Linked DNA regions of Glaciimonas sp. CA11.2. The protein of the gene in region 1 interacts with the protein of each later gene in a pairwise test. Links are inferred from orthologs where the notes say so. Each region holds a gene or a part of one and is shown in the gene's direction. Other genes may lie near its edges.

The links.
Region 2: the proteins of gyrB (region 1) and gyrA interact in binary tests that used the Escherichia coli proteins (3 or more experiments, as listed by UniProt). The link is inferred for Glaciimonas sp. CA11.2 from one-to-one orthologs.

What each region holds. Positions count from the first base shown.
Region 1 is NZ_JAVIWL010000001.1:1,783,149-1,789,479, forward strand. What follows is about bases 1-3,061. They hold gyrB (DNA topoisomerase (ATP-hydrolyzing) subunit B), read left to right. Parts: upstream 1-319; coding sequence 320-2,803; downstream 2,804-3,061. Other genes in these bases: dnaN (DNA polymerase III subunit beta), read left to right, coding at 1-90. Outside these bases: RGU75_RS07655 (hypothetical protein), read left to right, coding at 3,649-3,843; RGU75_RS23950 (hypothetical protein), read left to right, coding at 3,857-4,132; yghU (glutathione-dependent disulfide-bond oxidoreductase), read left to right, coding at 4,236-5,111; RGU75_RS07665 (molybdopterin-dependent oxidoreductase), read right to left, coding at 5,147-5,905; RGU75_RS07670 (cytochrome b/b6 domain-containing protein), read right to left, coding at 5,905-6,331. UniProt on the Escherichia coli protein: DNA gyrase negatively supercoils closed circular double-stranded DNA in an ATP-dependent manner to maintain chromosomes in an underwound state.
Region 2 is NZ_JAVIWL010000001.1:2,544,835-2,548,648, forward strand. What follows is about bases 269-3,494. They hold gyrA (DNA gyrase subunit A), read left to right. Parts: upstream 269-582; coding sequence 583-3,294; downstream 3,295-3,494. Other genes in these bases: serC (3-phosphoserine/phosphohydroxythreonine transaminase), read left to right, coding at 3,483-3,494. Also shown: RGU75_RS11015 (OmpA family protein), read right to left, coding at 1-112; more of serC, read left to right, coding at 3,495-3,814. UniProt on the Escherichia coli protein: A type II topoisomerase that negatively supercoils closed circular double-stranded (ds) DNA in an ATP-dependent manner to maintain chromosomes in an underwound state.

The sequences.
Region 1 (6,331 bases):
ATTGCCCTCGGTGACGCTAATTCATCCGCGCTGATCACTGTCCCGGAAAATGTTGATTTTAAGTATGTCGTGATGCCAATGCGGATTTAGTGTCTGCAAAGGATATTGTGGCGTCGTGCCACTTAGCATTATGTGAAATGATGCGATATCGCGTCATATCACAAGTCGCATCGCAAGTTATATCGGGTCGCAAAAAATCGTCAAAGTAATGCCATCGTGACGTTGGGGCTTCGGCCCCTTTGCCACATTTAAGAAATCTGCACGTTGCGGATTTCCGCTTGGATTCACGTTTTTGTAGCAGTCTATTCAGAAGGTAGCCATGTCATCAATCCCACAAGACAACACCAATCAGCCGGTACCAGATACGTACGGCGCGTCCTCAATTCAGATCCTCGAAGGTCTGGAAGCAGTACGAAAACGTCCGGGGATGTACATCGGCGACACTTCAGACGGCACCGGCTTGCATCATCTGGTATTTGAGGTATTAGATAACTCGATTGATGAATCGTTAGCCGGTCATTGCACCGAAATCAACGTCACGATTCACTCTGATAATTCGATTTCCGTCACCGACAATGGTCGTGGCGTACCAACCGGCATCAAGTTTGACGACAAGCACGAGCCTAAGCGCAGCGCCGCAGAGATCGTCATGACCGAGTTACACGCGGGTGGCAAATTCGATCAGAACTCTTACAAAGTTTCTGGCGGTTTACATGGCGTGGGTGTCTCTTGCGTCAACGGTTTATCGAAGCTATTGAAGCTCACGATTCGTCGCGATGGCAAAGTGCATTACATGGAGTTTGTCCGTGGCGTCCCACAAGATCGTGAAATCGAAACCATCAATGGCATGATCGTATCGCCGATCAAAGTCATTGGCGACACCGACAAACGTGGCACCGAAGTTCACTTTTGGGCCGACGAAGAAATTTTCACGCACGTTGAATTTCACTATGAAATTCTAGCCAAGCGTATCCGCGAATTATCGTTCTTGAATAATGGCGTACGCATCAAGTTAACCGACCAACGTTCCGGTAAGGAAGAACTCTTTGCCTTCGAAGGTGGTACGCGTGGTTTTGTGGAATACATCAATAAAAACAAGAGCGTATTACATCCAACGATTTTTCAGGCAACCGGCGAAAAAGAGGGCGTAACAGTCGATGTTTCCATGCAATGGAACGACGCCTACAACGAGCAAGTCTTATGCTTCACCAATAACATTCCGCAACGCGATGGCGGAACCCATTTGACCGGATTACGCGCAGCAATGACGCGCGTGCTCAACAAGTATATCGAAGAACACGATTTCGCCAAACGCGCCAAAGTTGAAACCAGCGGCGACGATATGCGCGAAGGCTTAACTTGCGTCTTATCGGTCAAGGTGCCAGAGCCAAAATTCAGCTCGCAAACCAAAGATAAACTGGTCTCCAGCGAAGTCCGTTTGCCTGTAGAAGAAATCGTCGCCAGAACACTCAACGACTATTTGCAAGAAAAACCAAACGACGCCAAAATTATTTGCGGCAAAATTGTCGAAGCCGCTCGCGCGCGTGATGCTGCGCGTAAAGCGCGTGAACTGACACGTCGTAAAGGCGTCATGGACGGACTCGGCTTGTCATCCAAACTGGCCGATTGCCAGGAAAAAGATCCAGCACTCTGCGAACTTTATATCGTCGAGGGTGACTCAGCGGGCGGATCAGCCAAGCAAGGCCGCGACCGTAAATTTCAAGCGATTCTGCCATTGCGCGGTAAAGTCCTGAACGTCGAAAAAGCACGCTTCGAAAAAATGCTTTCGTCTGAACAGATCACCACCCTGATCGCCACCTTAGGCACGAGTATCGGACCAGACGAATTCAACGCCGACAAACTGCGTTATCACCGCATCATTATCATGACCGATGCGGACGTCGATGGCGCCCACATCCGTACCTTGCTGCTGACATTGTTCTATCGGCAAATGCCACAACTGGTCGAGCGCGGTCACATCTACATCGCGCAACCGCCGTTGTACAAGGTCAAGCACGGCAAAGACGAACGTTATCTGAAAGATGACGTTGAAGAAGTCCAGTACATGATGCAAGTCGCCTTAAACGATGCATCGTTGATTCCAAGTACCGGCACCGATCCAATCAGCGGCCCAGCCCTGACAGAATTGGTCCGTCAATACAACACCGCCAACGCCATCATCACGCGCCTGACCCGCGCCATTGACGGTGCGGCCCTGACCGCCATCATGACCGGCGTCACGCTCCAACTCGACACCGTAGAAAATGCTGAAATTTCAGCGCAGGCGCTCACCAAAGAAATCGGCGATCCTGCGGTCACAGTCGTCGTCAGGTCCGACGAGCTAACAGAAAAACATCAGTTACGTATCCAGCGCATGTATCACGGCAATGTCAAAGCCAGCATCATCGATAGCGATTTTGTCGCCAGTTCGGACTACAAAGTTCTATGCAACGCCGCTGCCACATTCAAAGGCCTCATTGGCCCGGCCGCAATGGTCCGTCGCGGAACCGGCGAAAAAGTCAAAGAATTCGCCATCACCGACTTCCATCAAGCCATGGCATGGCTGCGCGACGAAGCCGAGCGCGGCGTCAGCAAGCAGCGCTATAAAGGGCTGGGCGAAATGAACCCAAGCCAACTATGGGAAACCACCATGGACCCAACCGTACGCCGCTTGCTAAAAGTCCAGATCGACGACGCGATTGCCGCCGATCAAATCTTTATGACGTTGATGGGCGATGACGTGGAACCACGTCGTGCGTTTATTGAGATGAATGCTTTGCAGGCTGGGAATATTGACGTTTGATGTTGTCGGGTGACACGGAAAGTGAAATTTGTGCCAAGTAAGTGAAATAGTAGTGACACAGATAGTGAGAAAATCGTAAAAAGTGGAAAAACCAACCCAACAGGTTGGTTTTTCCACTTTTGGAGTCTGATAGGTTCCCGTGATTCGAGTGAGTGACCGTTTGCGGTAGTTTGGCACCTTGGATTTGCCACAGAAGAGCGAAATTAAGCTCCGCCGAATGAGTTTGGCATACCATGATAGATGTGACGGTCAAGCCGCTTTTTTGCCTTGGGGGCCGCAGTCATCTCAGGAAATGTGCGCGGTACCAAATACGAATCCACCCGAACCAACATTGCGCTTATGGAACAGACTGAACCAATATCAGCGGAATAGCGCTACCACTGGCGTATCGCGCTCGAATTAAAACTTCGAAAATCTAATGGAGACGCGTTCCAGGATTTCTTCTCCAATGTAATGGCCCATTTGCGGATATAAACAGACGTATTGGCGCTGAAATCTCAGCAAAGACAGTTAAATGTGCGTTAGACGTTTTAACGGACGCTAGGCAAGTGACTCATCAGGGTGAGCGCCGCTGGCGCCGATATCAATCAAATATCGAAGGATCTAAAGGATATACGAGCGATTAATTTCCTTGCGCTAACTTTTCTATGCTGCTCTACCTCTTGCAATCTACTGATAACATGACACTTTTATAAAGGACATGGCCGTACTGTGTCCTTTATGATTCGATAGTTTGTCCAATAGAAAGAAGCTGATGGCCTACACAGACATCAACAGCGAGGACCGTCTGGTGCAAGCCACCTTTGCCGACCATCTGCAAAAAGTGCTCGGCTGGGATAGTGTTTGTGCGTGACCTGCGAACGGCGCTGACCAGGCTCAATCCACAACTGCCGCCCGATGCGATTAATGAGGCGGTTACTAAGCTCTCTCACCACGATTTTTCGCGCACGTTGCTGCGGCATAATCAGGCATTTTACAAGTTAATACGGGATGGCGTGCCGGTGAGTTTCCGCTGGTACGCCATTATTCAAACACGATGAATTAACCAAGCGTATTTTTGGTGACTATGTTTCGCGATACGACTTCAAGCGCAGTGAAGAGGATGGTGCCACGGTCAAGTTAGTTTATGACAATCGTGGCGAGAAACTCGGGTTGGCGCGGCTAGACTTAAATGACAAGATCGCCGCCGTCGATCTCTGTTCCTTTGACCACGCTCAGGGCGCTGATCCGACGAAGATTTTTAGCGTATCGTTAAATATTTTGAAGATCCCGCGTTCGCACCGAAAGAATACGCAGTCCAACCCACTACCGCGATATTCGCTCGAATGAGTCATAGCTCAACGAATCGATCACTTCGGGAGGCACCTTCACTTACCGGGTACACTAAACAGTATTCCGCGCCCCAACTGCGCGATCTTATAAAGGCTATCTAATGAGCAATGCAAATTTATACATCCCACCCAAAGTTTGGTCCTGGGATCAGGAAAGCGGCGGCAAGTTTGCCAGCATCAACCGCCCTGTCGCTGGTGCCACGCACGACAAGGACCTGTCAGTGGGACGCCATCCGTTGCAGCTTTATTCGCTCGCCACACCCAATGGCGTCAAGGTGACGATCATGCTTGAAGAGTTGCTGGCCTTGGGCCACGCCGGTGCGGAATACGACGCCTGGCTGATTCGTATCAATGATGGTGATCAGTTCGGCAGTGGATTTGTTGGGGCTAACCCCAACTCCAAGATCCCGGCCCTGATGGATCACAGTGGTGAAACACCGGTGCGGGTGTTTGAGTCCGGCGCCATTCTTCAGTATCTGGCCGAGAAGTTTGGTGCCTTCCTGCCCAGCAGCGGCGCGGCGCGGGCCGAATGCTTGTCCTGGCTATTCTGGCAAATGGGCAGTGCGCCTTTTTTAGGCGGAGGCTTTGGTCATTTTTATGCTTACGCACCTGAAAAGTTCGAGTACCCTATCAACCGCTACGCGATGGAAGTGAAACGTCAGCTTGATGTGTTGGATCGCCAACTGTCAGAGCACCGCTTCCTGACGGGCGACGACTATACGATCGCTGATATGGCGGTATGGCCATGGTACGGCGCGCTGGTCAAAGGTCAACTTTACGAGGCCGGTGAGTTCCTCAGCGTGCATGCGTACAAGCATGTATTGCGCTGGGCCGATGAGATTGCATTGCGTCCAGCTGTCGTGCGCGGACGCAAGGTTAACCGCGCGTGGGGCGAACCCTCCGACCAACTACTCGAGCGTCATGACGCCAGCGATTTCGACCTCCGCACTGAAGACAAGCTTGCCCCTTCCACCTAGGGCAAGTCTCGCTGAACTGGTACGATGGTGACAGGCTAAGAACCGCTGTACCAGTTGTACCCCTGGTCTTCCCAATAGCCGCCGGGATACTCGTTGGTGACGAAGATCGCTGCAATGTGCTTGGGGTTCTTGAAGCCGAGTTTGGTCGGCACCCGCAGTTTTAACGGATAGCCATACTCGGTTGGTAGCGGTGAAGTGCCAAAATCTAATGCCAGCAAAGTTTGCGGATGCAATGCGGTTGCCATGTCGATGCTGGAGTAGTAGCGGTCGGCACATTTAAAGCCGACATATTTTGCCGTCGTATCAGCACCGATATGGGCCAGGAAAGTGCGAAACGGCACGCCGCCCCACTGGCCGATGGCGCTCCAGCCTTCGATGCAAATATGGCGCGTGATCTGCGACTCCTGTGGTAATGCCCTTAATTGCGCCAGGTTCCAGTTGTCCTTGTTACGCACTAGTCCAGAGACTTCCAGCTTATAGGTATCACCATCGATCTCCGGTGCGGAATCTGCGTCATAAAAAGCATTGAATGGAAACGGCTTGGTGATCATGCTGGCCGGATAGGTTTGCGCCAGATGATTGGCGCGAAACAACATACTTTGCACACGATCATTCCAGCGTGACATTGCCCACAATACCTTGTCGACCTGATCGCCATCCTGCAGGTTGCAGCCGCTTAGTAGCGATAACGCGCCCAGTGACAAACCCGAACGCAGGAACAGGCGGCGCTGCAGTTGCACCAGTTCAGGTTGTAGCTCACTGTTTTTCAGCAGTTTGTTTTTTTTCTCGCTCATCATTGCTGCTCCTGCTTGATAAGTTTTTTGCTGGAGTGGCGGGGTGCCCGTCCGGTTAGCATGGGCAGCAGCGTGCTCGGCACGATCAGCACCAGCGCCAGATGCACCACCACGAAGCCGACGATACCGGCCATGGCGATGAAGTGCACGCGGCGTGCAATGTCATAGCCGCCGAATAGGTCGACCAGACCATCCAACTGCACCGGTTTCCAGATCGATAAACCGGACGCTACCACCAGCACGCCAAGCAGCAACACGCCGATATACATTAGACGTTGCACGGTGTTATAGACGCCTGGCTGATGCGCCAGCTTTAAGGTCAACGCATCTTTTACATCGCGCAGCAGGGCACTGAATCGTAGCGGCAGGAAATGACGGCGGAAATGACCAGCGAGCAGGCCGTAGCCAAGATAGATCAGGCCGTTC
Region 2 (3,814 bases), 760 kb from region 1 along the record:
AAGCGTTACCTGAAGGAGGCACTTGAATGTCGGCGCTCTGGGCAAACGCAATGGTTGGCGCAAAATGAGAGGTGGCGCCTATTAATAGACTAAGCGCGAATACTTGACGCATAAATATGTTCCTGAGCGAAATGGCGGTTGTGACATTGTTTCGGACTTTGGTAACGGTGTTCTGCGCTCAATGGAACGAAATGAGACTTGGCGCAAACGCCGACCTAAAGGTAGCTACTAAAAAGTGAAAAGATGGTGGTGCTGAGGGTGATACCAAAAATAAGCGGACATGATGATTAATTTGATGGGCGTGATGATTTTGATGGGTTGCATTTAAGCATATTTATTGTGGGCAATACATCCATTTAGCGTGTTATGTCTAACTGCTGACTTTGGGAAAAGCCGAACAGCGAGCGTCACGTGCTAAAATCACGCGTCTTAATGTGAACCTTTGGCTGCATTCCCGGCTGAACTTGATGATTCTTAGTGAATCCATCAAAGTCACCCGATAGTTATTAAAAAGGAATGCCAGACCATGGTCAGCTTTTATCCGTGATCTATCAACCTAAGTAAAGACTCGCCGACTCGCTAATGGATCAATTCGCTAAAGAAACAATACCGATTTCCCTCGAAGACGAAATGCGCAAGAGCTACCTCGATTACGCTATGAGCGTCATCGTTGGGCGTGCGCTGCCCGATGTACGCGACGGCCTCAAGCCGGTGCATCGTCGGGTTTTGTTTGCCATGCATGAAATGAATAATGTCTGGAACCGTCCCTACGTGAAATGTGCGCGTGTGGTCGGTGAAGTCATGGGTAAATATCACCCGCATGGCGATCAATCGATTTACGACACCCTGGTGCGTATGGCCCAGAGCTTTTCCCTGCGCTATATGCTGGTTGATGGGCAAGGTAACTTCGGTTCCATCGACGGTGATGGCGCTGCTGCGATGCGTTACACCGAGTGCCGACTAGACAAAATAGCCAGCGAAATTTTGGCAGATATCGATAAAGATACTGTTGATTTCGTCCCTAACTATGATGGCAAGGAAAAAGAACCATCGGTATTGCCGACGCGGATTCCCAACCTGTTGATCAATGGTTCGTCTGGTATTGCCGTAGGTATGGCGACCAATATTCCGCCGCACAACATTACCGAAGTCATCAACGGTGCGCTGCATGTATTGCGCAATCCCGGTGTGACCATTGATGAACTGATCGAAATTATTCCAGCACCGGACTTTCCGACCGCCGGAATTATTTACGGCGTTACTGGCGTGCGCGATGGTTATCGCACAGGCCGTGGCCGCGTGGTAATGCGTGCCAAGACGCACTTTGAAGAATACGGTCGCGAAGGCAGGACTGCGATCATCGTCGACGAGCTGCCGTATCAGGTTAACAAGAAGGCGTTGCTGGAACGCATCGCTGAATTGGTCCGCGACAAAAAGCTCGAAGGTATTTCTGACCTGCGTGATGAGTCCGACAAGTCAGGTATGCGCGTCGTGATCGAACTCAAGCGCGGTGAAGTCGCTGAAGTCGTACTTAATAACCTGTACAAGCAAACGCAGTTGCAAGACACGTTTGGCATGAACATGGTGGCGCTGGTTGATGGTCAGCCGAAACTTCTGAACCTGAAGCAAATGCTGGAATGCTTTCTCTCGCATCGTCGCGAAGTGGTCACGCGCCGTACCGTTTTTGAGTTGCGTAAGGCCCGTGAGCGTGGCCATGTATTGGAAGGTTTGGCAGTCGCATTAGCCAACATCGATGATTTCATCGCTATCATCAAGGCAGCGCCGACGCCACCAGTGGCGAAAGCTGGCTTGATGGAGCGCTCATGGGATTCATCGGTAGTGCGCGATATGTTGCAACGGACCGGTGCAGAAAATACGGCTGGTATTAACGCATTCCGTCCCGAAAATTTACCTGTGCATTACGGTATTCAAACTGATGGCTTGTATAAGCTGTCGGACGATCAGGCGCAAGAAATTCTGCAAATGCGTTTGCAACGTCTGACTGGCCTGGAGCAAGACAAGATCGTCAACGAGTACAAAGATGTGATGATTACTATCGCTGACTTACTCGATATTTTGGCGAATCCAGAGCGCGTTACCGTCATCATTACTGACGAAATGAACGCAGCCAAAAATGAATACGGCATTGGTAACAAAGACGAGCGTCGTTCGCAGATTGAGTTGAATCCAACTGATCTCGGCACTGAAGATCTGATCACGCCGCAAGATATGGTGGTGACGTTGTCGCACACCGGTTACATGAAATCACAACCGGTTTCTGAGTATCGCGCGCAAAAGCGTGGCGGCCGCGGCAAGCAGGCAATGGCAACCAAAGAGGATGACTGGATTGATCAGTTGTTCGTCGGCAATACGCACGATTACATCTTATGCTTTAGTAACCGTGGTCGTTTGTATTGGCTGAAAATTTGGGAAGTGCCACAAGGTTCGCGCAATTCACGCGGCAAGCCGATTGTAAATATGTTCCCGTTGCAAGATGGTGAAAAAATCACTGTTGTATTGCCGTTGTCGGGCGATAACCGGACTTTCCCGGAAGATCGTTACATTTTTATGTCGACTAGCCTTGGCACAGTCAAAAAGACGCCGCTATCCGACTTTAGCAATCCGCGTAAAGCAGGAATTATTGCGGTGGATCTGGACGAGGGCGATTTCTTGATTGGCGCAGCGCTGACTGACGGTCAACACGATGTCATGTTGTTCTCGGACTCCGGCAAAGCAGTGCGTTTTGACGAAAATGATGTGCGCCCGATGGGTCGTACCGCCCGTGGTGTGCGCGGTATGAATCTGGAAGATGGACAACAAGTTATCGCCTTGCTGGTTGCTGAAAACGAACAACAATCGGTCTTGACCGCGACGGAAAACGGTTACGGCAAACGTACTCCGATTACTGAGTACACGCGTCATGGTCGTGGAACCAAGGGAATGATCGCGATTCAGACTAGCGAGCGCAACGGTAAAGTTGTTGCCGCTACGCTGGTTGAGCCTAGCGATGAAATCATTCTGATCACAACCGGTGGCGTACTAATCCGCACGCGGGTTGCTGAGATTCGTGAAATGGGACGCGCGACGCAAGGCGTTACCCTGATCGCAGTCGAAGACGGCACTAAGCTGAGCGGTTTGCAGCGGGTAATGGAAAGTGACGTTGAAGAGAGTATTACGGAAGAAGGCGCAACAGCTGATGGTTCGCCGGAAGCGCAAGCACCTTCTGCTCCTGACGTTGCAGGTGATAATGTTGCTGGTGACAGCGATGAAAGCGGTCCTGCCGATCCTGCGTAATTTTCGTTAGAAAATCCGGTCAATCAGGAGAATGCTTCTCTTACTTGACCGGATTGTTGTTTGGGAGAGTTGGATCATCACGGTGGTGTGCGTGGTGAAGATACCTCTTCGGTTGCTTGTACTTCTTCTGCAGTTTATTAAATTTTTCAAAATCTCGCTGTCCCCAGCTTCCCTTGCCGAGTGTCAACATGCCTATTTATAATTTTTCTGCTGGTCCTGCTGTATTGCCTAAAGAAGTGCTACAACAAGCTGCTGCAGAAATGTTGGATTGGCACGGTAGCGGCATGTCGGTCATGGAAATGAGTCATCGCGGCAGCGAATTTATGTCGATACTGAACGCCGCGCAACGCGATTTTCGCGAACTGCTGGCCGTTCCTGATAACTATAAAATCTTGTTTCTCCAAGGTGGTGCCATCGCCGAAAATGCGATCATCCCAATGAATCTGGCTGCACGTCTGAGCGCGGATAACTTACTCCCCGGAACTGCCGATTACATCAATACCGGATCTTGGTCGACTAA